DNA from 3 places in the Janthinobacterium sp. SUN033 genome. Region 1 is predicted to be linked to each of the others. Evidence: predicted binding sites of a transcription regulator. Region 1 holds the regulator's gene; each other region holds the start of a gene.
The links. The regulator LexA, encoded in region 1, represses DNA repair genes until DNA is damaged. The targets are predictions, from matches to a motif close to ACTGTATNNNNATACAGT.
Positions count from the first base shown of each region.

Region 2: the regulator LexA is predicted to act here: its motif matches at 1,429-1,446, upstream of dinB (DNA polymerase IV).
Region 3: the regulator LexA is predicted to act here: its motif matches at 1,622-1,639, upstream of OX460_RS09100 (PA0069 family radical SAM protein).

Region 1 covers NZ_JAPQNV010000002.1:317,743-321,019, forward strand. Annotated here, with positions in the region: gene rpsR (30S ribosomal protein S18) at 3-293, opposite strand; gene priB (primosomal replication protein N) at 319-618, opposite strand; gene rpsF (30S ribosomal protein S6) at 639-1,028, opposite strand; gene lexA (transcriptional repressor LexA) at 1,304-1,939, shown strand; gene OX460_RS10035 (tetratricopeptide repeat protein) at 2,011-2,784, opposite strand; gene OX460_RS10040 (cystathionine gamma-synthase family protein) at 2,864-3,277, opposite strand, start outside.
Region 2 covers NZ_JAPQNV010000008.1:105,869-109,145, forward strand. Annotated here, with positions in the region: gene OX460_RS27200 (recombination-associated protein RdgC) at 1-81, opposite strand, end outside; gene dinB (DNA polymerase IV) at 200-1,384, opposite strand; gene OX460_RS27210 (S9 family peptidase) at 1,566-3,277, shown strand, end outside.
Region 3 covers NZ_JAPQNV010000002.1:106,140-109,416, reverse strand. Annotated here, with positions in the region: gene OX460_RS09110 (methyl-accepting chemotaxis protein) at 1-779, shown strand, start outside; gene OX460_RS09105 (tRNA-uridine aminocarboxypropyltransferase) at 866-1,573, shown strand; gene OX460_RS09100 (PA0069 family radical SAM protein) at 1,702-2,844, shown strand; gene OX460_RS09095 (hypothetical protein) at 3,053-3,229, opposite strand.

The DNA of each region.
Region 1 (3,277 bases):
GATTAAGCGTGGTGCAGATCGGTGTATGGCAGCAGCGCGAGGAAGCGAGCGCGCTTGATTGCGGTGTCAACTTGGCGCTGGTAGTGCGCTTTGGTACCGGTCAGGCGTGCTGGCATGATCTTGCCGTTTTCTTGGACGAAGTCTTTCAGCGTGTCGACGTCTTTGTAGTCGACTTGCTCAACGTGAGCTGCGGTGAAGCGGCAGAACTTCTTGCGTTTGAACAACGGGTTTTGCTGTTTGCGTTTTTCTTTAAGCTTGAGCTTATTTTTGTCGAACTTTTTACCGAATGCCATGTCAGGCTCCTGTATCTAAAATGCGCTAGTCAGAATTGACTGCACTAAAATCAATGATGTGAAACACCAAACTCTTGCTGTTGCGGCTCTTCCTGGCCAGGAAACCCGTGAACTGATACACCCCGCCCAAGCTTGCCTGGCTGAACCGGCCTGAGATTTCGCCAGCGGCTAGCGCGGCAACATCAAACTCGGTCAAACGGGCAATTCCTGCTTCCATCTGCTGCGAACTGTGTTGCAATACTGCATTCACAATCGGCAGCCCTGCCGGGGTATAGCGCAATATTTCGCGCTCGGCAATGATGGCGGTTACTTGTAGCTGGTTCAGCGCACGATCCTGGTCAAGAATTAAGCTGCTGCTGCGGCTGGAGCGGCTGCTGGTGCTTCGGTGCGGTGGCTTTTGGCCGCGTCTTCGCGTTGTACCGATTTCATCATCGGCGAAGGAGCTGTTTCAGCTTTCTTCATTTTAACGGTCAGGTGACGCAACACGGCATCATTGAATTTGAATGCTGTTTCCAACTCGACCAGGGTCTCGTTGTCGCATTCGATGTTCAGGCAGATGTAGTGTGCTTTAGGCAGCTTTTGGATCGAGTAAGCCATTTGACGGCGGCCCCAATCTTCCACGCGGTGAACCGAACCGCCGCGGGTGGTTACGCTGGCTTTGTAGCGTTCGATCATCGCGGGCACTTGCTCGCTTTGGTCCGGATGGACGATAAAGACTATTTCATAATGACGCATGCAAACTCCTTCAGGTCGGATTGATAATCGCCCACCCCGGCGTCAAGACGGGTGTGGGAAGGTCAGCCGAAGATTATAACCGCCTTTTGCAAACGTTTCAATCATTCCTTCCACATGGGCCCGAAAAGCCCGCGCGCCGCCGTGCTTTCCGTCCGTGGACAAGTATTTCTTGCGAAATTCGCCCAAAACACGGAAATCCCCTTGCATAGTGAACGATACTGTACAAAAATACAGACTGTTCATATAGACAGCATTTTAGTATGCACCCACCGCTCATGATCAAGCTGACAGCACGACAAGAACAAATCCTGAACCTGATCAAGGACGCGATTGAAAACACGGGCTTTCCTCCCACCCGTGCCGAAATCGCCAATGAACTGGGTTTCAAATCGGCCAATGCGGCCGAAGAGCATTTGCAGGCCCTGGCCCGCAAGGGCGCGATCGAGATTTCACCGGGCACCTCGCGCGGCATCCGCCTGATCGGCGCCGCCGCCGAAGCGCTGCCATCGAAGGTGCCGGCAGCGCTGCTGATGTCGCTGCCCCTGATCGGCCGGGTAGCGGCCGGTTCGCCCATCCTGGCGCAGGAAAACCTGGAAGCGAGCTACAACGTCGACCCCGCCCTGTTTTCGGCCAAGCCTGACTTCCTGCTGAAGGTGCGCGGCTGGTCCATGCGCGACGCCGGCATCATGGATGGCGATTTATTGGCCGTCAAGAAAGTCGACAGCGCCAAGAATGGCCAGATCGTCGTGGCCCGCATCGGCGACGAAGTCACCGTCAAGCGCTACAAGAAGACGGGGTCCGTCATCGAATTGCTGCCGGAAAACCCCGACTTCAAGGTGATTACCGTGTCGCCGGAAGATGAGTTTGCATTGGAAGGTTTGGCCGTCGGACTCATGCGCAGTTGGCATTAAGAGGGAAAGCGCTTGCATCATACCTGCGAGCGCTTAACTCCCATCCTATTGAGCACATCGGCAAGACTGCCTTATTTGCTTGGCAAAGGACTGGTCACCCATTGCGGCGTGTTCGCGGTACGTGAGCGATTCAATTCACTCATTTCATTTTCTGTCTGAATTTTTTTATTCTCCGCCAAGAGATACGCCTCTGTTTTGGAGTGCCACTCATCGCGCTGCGCCAAGATATTTTTTGCCAGCTCACGCCCTTCGGCACTCACCCTCGCATAGGCTGCATCCATGCGCAGCTTGGCCTTTTCAAATTCCTGCTCATTCATCAACGATTCAATATCAGAAGGAATGGCTTTGCCAGGCGGCAAAGAAGCATTCAAATTACTGACAAAGCTGTTATAGCACGCCATCCAGGCATCGACACTATCGGCCACATCTCTGATTTGACGCTTGGTTTGGGAGAATGCAGGGATCACCGGGGTAACGCACTTGACCTTACTCAAGGCAACATCCTCGCCGGCATATGAGTTGACATAGTAATCAATGTCACCTTTTCGCGCGACACGGTTAGCCATAAGGGCAAGCGCGGCTTCGGCATTCTTGTTGCCCGCCTTGGAGGCCTGCCCAAACCATTGTCCGGCTTGCGCGGCATCGACAGCCACTCCTTCACCATACAAATACATCTCGCCCAAATGAAATTGAGCCTCGGCATTCCCGGCCTGAGCCAGTTTCTTGTACAAATCCAAGGCTTGTGGGTAAGCCTTGGATTGCAGGAATTTATTCGCATCCGTCAGGTCATCAGCATAGACAGCGCAAGAAAACAATAAAAAAACACTAAATACAATTTTTTTCATTCCCACTCTCCGATTGAGAAAAAGACACATATGCTTTAATTACACTTAAATGTAATCTTTTTCTCAAAAAAGTGAAACCTTATTCTTCTTCCAATGCGTGCTTGAAGTCTTCCAGCAGATCCACCTCATCCTCGATACCCACCGACACACGGATCAGCGACTCGGCGATGCCCATGCTGGCGCGCCGCTCGGCACCCATCTCGTAGAAAATCGTGTGGGCGACGGGAATGACGAGGGTGCGCGTGTCGCCAAGGTTACTGGCGGGAATGGCAAGATTGAGACGATTGAGGAAATCGAAGCAGTCGATGCCATCTTTCAATTCAAAGCTGAACAGCGAGCCATAGCTGCGGAACAAGTCCGTCGCCAGCGCATGCTGCGGGTGCGACGCCAGGCCCGGGTAATGCACGGCCGCCACTCTCGGATCGGCGGCCAGCATGGTCGCCAGCGCCAGGGCGTTCGAACAGGTGCGGTCCATGCGCAAGGCCATGGTTTC
Region 2 (3,277 bases), on a different contig from region 1:
GGACAAGGCCTCTTCCAGTTGTTCTGGCGTATAGACCCATGGTGCGGGCAGGCGGTAAATCTGAAGATTCTTGAACCACATAGTTTTTGTCTTCCGTTTGTTTCAGTAGTGCCAGGGGAACGCCATTCTACACTTTCGACACGGGAATGCCGTCAAAAGCGCGGACTGGCGCGGTGTTGTTGATGCGTGGGGAATGCCGCTACAGGGCGGGAAACAGCTCCGCCTGGGCTGGCGCCTGCCGCATCACGATGGCCGGATCGGACAAGGTCGAGATGCGCACGCCCAGCAGGCGGATTTTCTTTTCAAATGGCACGCGCCGCAAGCAATCGCGGCTGGCCCGCAGGATGGCGGCGGCGTCCGCCGTGGCGCTGGGCAAGGTGATGTCGCGCGTGACGGTGCTGAAATCCTCGAAACGCAGCTTGATGCCCACCGTGCGCCCCGCCAGCGACTGCTTGTCCAGGTCGCCCGCCACGCGCGTGCACAGGCTTTCCAGCTTTTCCGACAGCGTGGCGCGGTCGCGCACCACCTGCAAGTCGCGCTCGAACGTCGTTTCGCGGCTGACGGACTTGGTTTCCCGGCTCGTCTGCACGGGCCGCTCGTCGATGCCCAGCGCCGCCTGGCGCAGCCAGCCCGTGTACAGGTCGCCAAACTGCGTGCGCAGCATGGCCAGGTCGGCTTGCGCCAGCTCGCCGATGGTGATGATGCCCAAGGCTTCCAGCTTGGCCGTCGCCTTCGGGCCGATGCCGTTGATCTTTTTCGCCGGCAAGGGCCACACGCGCGTGGCGATATCCTCGGGCGACAAAATGGTGAGTCCGTCGGGTTTTTCCAGGTCGGAACAGATTTTCGCCAGCAATTTGTTGGGCGCCAGGCCAATCGAGCACGACAGGCCCGTCGCCTCGAACACGGCCGCCTTCAGGCGCGCTGCCATGGCCGGCGCCTGCTCGCCATGTTCCGTCAGGTCGACATAGATTTCATCGATGCCCACGTTCTGGATGATGGGGCACAACTGAGCCACGGCTTGCTTGAAGCGGGCCGAATACTCGCGGTAGGCCTCGAAATCGGCCGGCAGCAGGATGCTGTCGGGCGCCAGCCTGGCCGCCTTCATGATGCCCATGGCGGAAAACACGCCAAACGCGCGCGCCGCGTAGGTCGACGTGGTAACGACGCCGCGCCCCACGTAATCGCGCATGCGCGCAAATTGCCGCGTGCCATCAATCTGCAGCACGGGCTGCTGCAGGCGCCCGCCGCCGATGACGACGGCTTCGCCGCGCAATTCCGGATATTTCAACAGTTCCACGGAAGCGAAGAAGGCGTCCATGTCCAGGTGGGCGATCCAGCGGCGCGCGGCGGGTGCTTCGGCAAGTGTGGGGGCAGATGGAATCAAAAAACACCTCGCGGCGGATCGGCTTGCCTTCATTGCGGCAAGATACTGTGCATGCATACAGTATTACCGGAAATGACCGCGGATGCAAGTTGAAACGCACGGGACCCGATGGCGACGATCAGCGGTTGCTTTTCTCAATAGCAAGATTACAATCCTGACACAACTATTCAAAGGAGTTGCCTTGTCCACAGCACATCATGCTTCGCGCCGCCGGTCCGTCTGGTCATCCATCCTGCCGGCCCTGCTACTGTCCACGCTGGCGCCATCCGCGCTGGCCGCCGACGCCACCACCACCATCGCCACGGCCGTCGCCCCCGTCGCCGCCAAGACAGCCTGGCAGGAAACGCGCCACGGCACGGTCGTCACGGACGACTACCGCTGGCTGCAAAAGAAAGCCGATCCTGCCGTGATCGACTACCTGAATGCGGAAAACGCCTACACGGCAGCCGTCACGGCGCCGATCCAGCCGCTGGCCGACAAGGTAACGGCGGAAGTCAAGGGACGCATGCAGGAAGTGGACTTGTCCGTGCCTGCGCGCCAGGGCAATTTCTACTATTACACGCGCATGGAAGCGGGCAAGCAATATCCGATTCACTGCCGCCGCCCCGTCGGCGCCAGCGGCGCCTATGATGCGCAGGCGGCAGAGGAAGTCTTGCTGGATCAGAATCAATTGGCCGAAGGCCACAAATTCTTTGCCGTGCGCGCCTTCAGCGTCAGCCCGAATGAACAGTTGCTGGCCTACACCACCGACACGACGGGTTTCCGCCAGTACGAGCTGCATGTCAAGGATTTGAAAACGGGCAAGTTGCTGGGCGACAGCATGCCGCGCGTGACATCGCTGGCCTGGGCGGCGGATAACGCCACCCTGATGCTGGCGCAGGAAGATGCCACCACCAAGCGCTCGGACCGCTTGTTCCGCCTGGCCCTGGGCGGTGCGCCGCAACAGGTCTACCACGAGCCTGTGGAGCAGTTCGCCATCAACGTGGGCCGCACGCGCGACAAGCAATTCTTCGTGCTCACCTCGGGCAGCACGGACACGAGCGAAGTGCTGCTGCTGCCAACGAGCAAGCCGCAAGGCACGTTCCAATCCGTGCTGAAACGTGAAAAAGGCCACCGCTACGGCATCGAGCACCGCGACGGCCAGCTGTATATTCTGACCAACAAGGGGGCGAAGAATTTCCGTGTCGTCAGCGCGCCATTCTCCGCGCCGCAGCCGAAGAACTGGAAGCCCGTCGTGCCGCACAACAAGGATGCCGTGATCCAGTCCATCGACGTCTTCCAGGGCTACCTGGTGGTGATGGAAAAGGCGCGCGCCCTGAACCGCGCCCGCATCTTTGATTTTGCGCAAAAGAACTGGAAGGCGGTGCAGTTCGACGACCCCGTCTACCTGGCCACGGCGGCCGGCACGCCGGAGTTTTCCGCCACGCAATTTCGCATGTCCTACCAGTCGCCCGTCACGCCGCCCACCGTCATCGACGTCAGCATGCAGGACGGCAAGCGCACGGTGCTGAAGCAGCAGGAAATCGTCGGCGGCTTCGACAGCAGCCGCTACACCACGCAGCGCTTGTGGGTGAAGGCGCGCGATGGCGTGCAAGTGCCGCTGTGGGTCGTCTACAAGAAAGGCGTCAAGCTCGACGGTTCAGCGCCGCTGCTGCTGTACTCGTACGGCTCCTACGGTATTTCCACGGAAGCCACTTTTTCCATCAGCCGCATCAGCCTGCTGGAACGGGGTGTCATCTATGCGCAAGCGCATATCCGCGGCGGCACCGACATGGGCGAAGCCTGGCATGAAGACGGCATGTTGATGAAGAAGAAAAACACCTTCAATGACTTCATCGACAGCGCCGACTACCTGGTGCGCGAAAAATGGACCAGCCCGAACCGCCTCATCAT
Region 3 (3,277 bases), 210 kb from region 1:
TGGTGGTGTCGGAAGTGGTCAGCACCATGGGCTCGATCAACGATTCCTCGCGCAAGATTGTCGACATCATCAGCGTCATCGACGCCATCGCCTTCCAGACGAATATCCTGGCCCTGAACGCGGCCGTGGAAGCGGCCAGGGCCGGTGAACAGGGCCGCGGCTTTGCCGTCGTGGCCTCCGAAGTGCGCAACCTAGCGCAGCGTTCCAGCGCGGCAGCCAAGGAAATCAAGGGCTTGATCGACGATTCCGTGCAAAAGGTCGAGGCCGGTTCGCAACTGGTGGACAAGGCGGGCCGCACCATGGACGAGATCGTGCAAAGCATCAGCCACGTGACGCAGATCATGAACCAGATCACCGACGCCAGCGATGAACAGCGCGCAGGCATCGAACAAGTCAACCAGGCCATCGGCCAGATGGACCAGGTGACGCAGCAAAACGCGGCCCTGGTGGAAGAAGCGGCCGCGGCGGCCGAATCCATGCAGGAACAGGCGGCCAGGCTGGCCGAGGTCGTGGGCGTGTTCAAGCTCGATGCCACGCAGCAATATGCTGCCGCCCGTAGCAGCCCGTCCGTGACGGCGCCTGCGCCAGTAGCGGCTGCCACGCGAGCCGCTACGCAACCCGCCACGCAGCCCGCCATGCGACGCGCGCCAGCATCCCGCGCGCCAGCACCCGCCGTGACCGCGACCTCGCCGGACAAGGCGGCGCAAGCGGACGCGGTGCGCGCACGCACGCCGAAGACGCCGGTGGCCTCCGGCGCCGACGAATGGGAAGAGTTTTAAGCACGGATTCTTAAACGCAGATTCCCCCTTGGCATGGCGCGGGCGCTACAATCGCGGCTTGAAGACAGCCGCGAACGCGCTCCGCCATGACCACCCGCCGTACCTCCAGCCCTAGCTCAAATCATCCCGCCAGCCATCCCGCCAGTCCTGGCGCTGCATCGTCTTCCCTGGCTGAACCGGCCAAACGCGCGCGCTGCCCAGCCTGCCTGCGCGCCGTATCCAGCTGCATCTGCCGCTGGATCGCCCCCGTTTCCCACGCGGTGGAAGTGCTGATCCTGCAGCATCCGCTGGAAGTGCACAATGCCAAGGGCAGTGCCCGCCTGCTGCACTTGAGCCTGCCGAACAGCCGCATGCTGACGGGCGAGCAGTTTGCCCCCGATACGTTCGCCGAATTGCTGGCTGACAAGCACAACGTGCTGCTGTACCCGGATACGCCCGGCGACCGTTCGCTGGGCATCGCCCCGCCGCCAGCGCTCGACCCAGCCAGCTTGCTCGATCTTGCCCGCGTGCGGCTGGTGGTGCTGGACGCCACCTGGCGCAAGAGCCGCAAGATGCTGTATCTGAATCCCCCGTTGCAACAGCTGCCGCGCCTGCCCCTGCGCGATACGCCCGCTTCCCATTACCTGATCCGCAAGGCGCATGCGCCAGACCAGTTATCGACCCTGGAAGCGACGTGCTATGCCCTGATGCAGTTGGAGCAGGACGCGGCCCGCTTCGTTCCCCTGATCGCGGCATTTGACGGCTTTGTCGCACAGCAGTTGAGTTATGTCATGCCGCACGGTGAAAAAGCTTGAAACGGCATCACGCCAGCCCTTGATCTTGCCCGCACAGCGGCATAGTATACTGTACGTATATACAGTTGATGGGGCCGTTCATGAAAGCAATCATTCCAGAGCACGATGACAGCTTCGCCGGGCAAGCCATGTTGCCGCCGCAATCGCTGAAAGCCCACAAGGGCCGCGGCGCCGTGTCGAACCTGCAAGGGCGCTACGAGGTGCACGCGCGCGGCGGTTTCGATGATGGCTGGGGCGTGGGCGGCCTGGATGAGGCGACCGGGGAGGCGGGGCCTCCCACCTGGAAGACGCAGGTCAGTGACGAACAGGCGCGCACCATTCTCACGCGCAACGCTTCGCCCGACTTGCCGTTCAATGTTTCCTTGAATCCGTATCGGGGTTGCGAACACGGCTGCATTTATTGCTTTGCCCGCCCCACGCACAGCTATCTGGGCCTGTCGCCGGGCCTGGACTTCGAAAGCCGCATCTACGCCAAGGTGAACGCCCCGGAACTCTTGCGCCGCGAACTGGCCAAGCCCTCGTATGTGCCCGAACCGATCGCCCTGGGCGTGAACACGGATGCGTATCAGCCGTGCGAGCGCGAACGGCAACTGACGCGGCGCGTGCTGGAAGTGCTGCACGAGTGCGACCACCCTGTGGCGCTGATCACGAAATCGTCGCTGATCGAGCGCGATATCGACATTCTGGCGCCGATGGCGGCCAGGCGCCTGGCGGCCGTGGCCGTCACTGTCACCACGCTCGACCCGGCCATCGCGCGCACCCTGGAGCCGCGCGCGGCCGCTCCGGCGCGGCGGCTGCGCACCATCCGCACCCTGACGGAAGCGGGCATCCCCGTGGGTGTGAGCATCGCGCCCATCATCCCGTTCGTGACGGAACCGGAAATCGAGCAGCTGCTCGAAGCCGTGCGCGACGCGGGCGCCATCCACGCCCATTACGTGGTGCTGCGCCTGCCGTGGGAAGTGAGCCCGCTGTTCCAGCAATGGCTGGAAGCGCACTTCCCGGAACGGGCCCAGCGCGTGATGAACCGGGTGCGCGAAATGCGCGGAGGCAAGGATTACGACAGCGCGTTCGGTACGCGCATGCGGGGCGAGGGTGTGTGGGCTGACCTCATCCGCCAGCGCTTTGAAAAGGCCGTGCACCGGCTGGGCTTGCACGGCAAGGGCGGCCGCTTCAAGCAGCTCGATTGCACGCAGTTCCGCCGGCCGCTGGTGGTGCCGCCGCTGGGCGCAAAAGTAAAAAAAGGTAATGCGGGGCAGCTGGATTTGTTTTAGCGCAAGCAGTGCGGGGCACGGGTTTGTGCGTTGACACGGGCGCGCGCAAGGGCATGCGTACTGCGCGAAACAGGCGGACTTGGTGGCGAGTCGCATCGCCGTCCTGCGTCCATCGGGGGGGATGCCGGCAGGGGGAGCGGGCGACGAGAAACTCATCGCCCGCAGGCATGCCGGGCTTAGCCGGAACGGCTCGATCTTGCTGGCTTGATCAGCAAACGGTGGCGTTGCAAGCCATCAGGCAGAGTTGCTGTGCGGTGCCGCTCAAGGCGCCGCAAGCCGCTTTGCACAGGGTGCAGGTAATGCCGGAAGGGGCGACACCCTGGCTGATGGCGGAGATGCTGGGGCTGCGTTGTACGGCTTTGGCTTGCAATGGCAGATTGTTCATTTTAAAACTCCTTGTGGTGGCGCCGCCGCGGGCAACGGCAATGGGTGT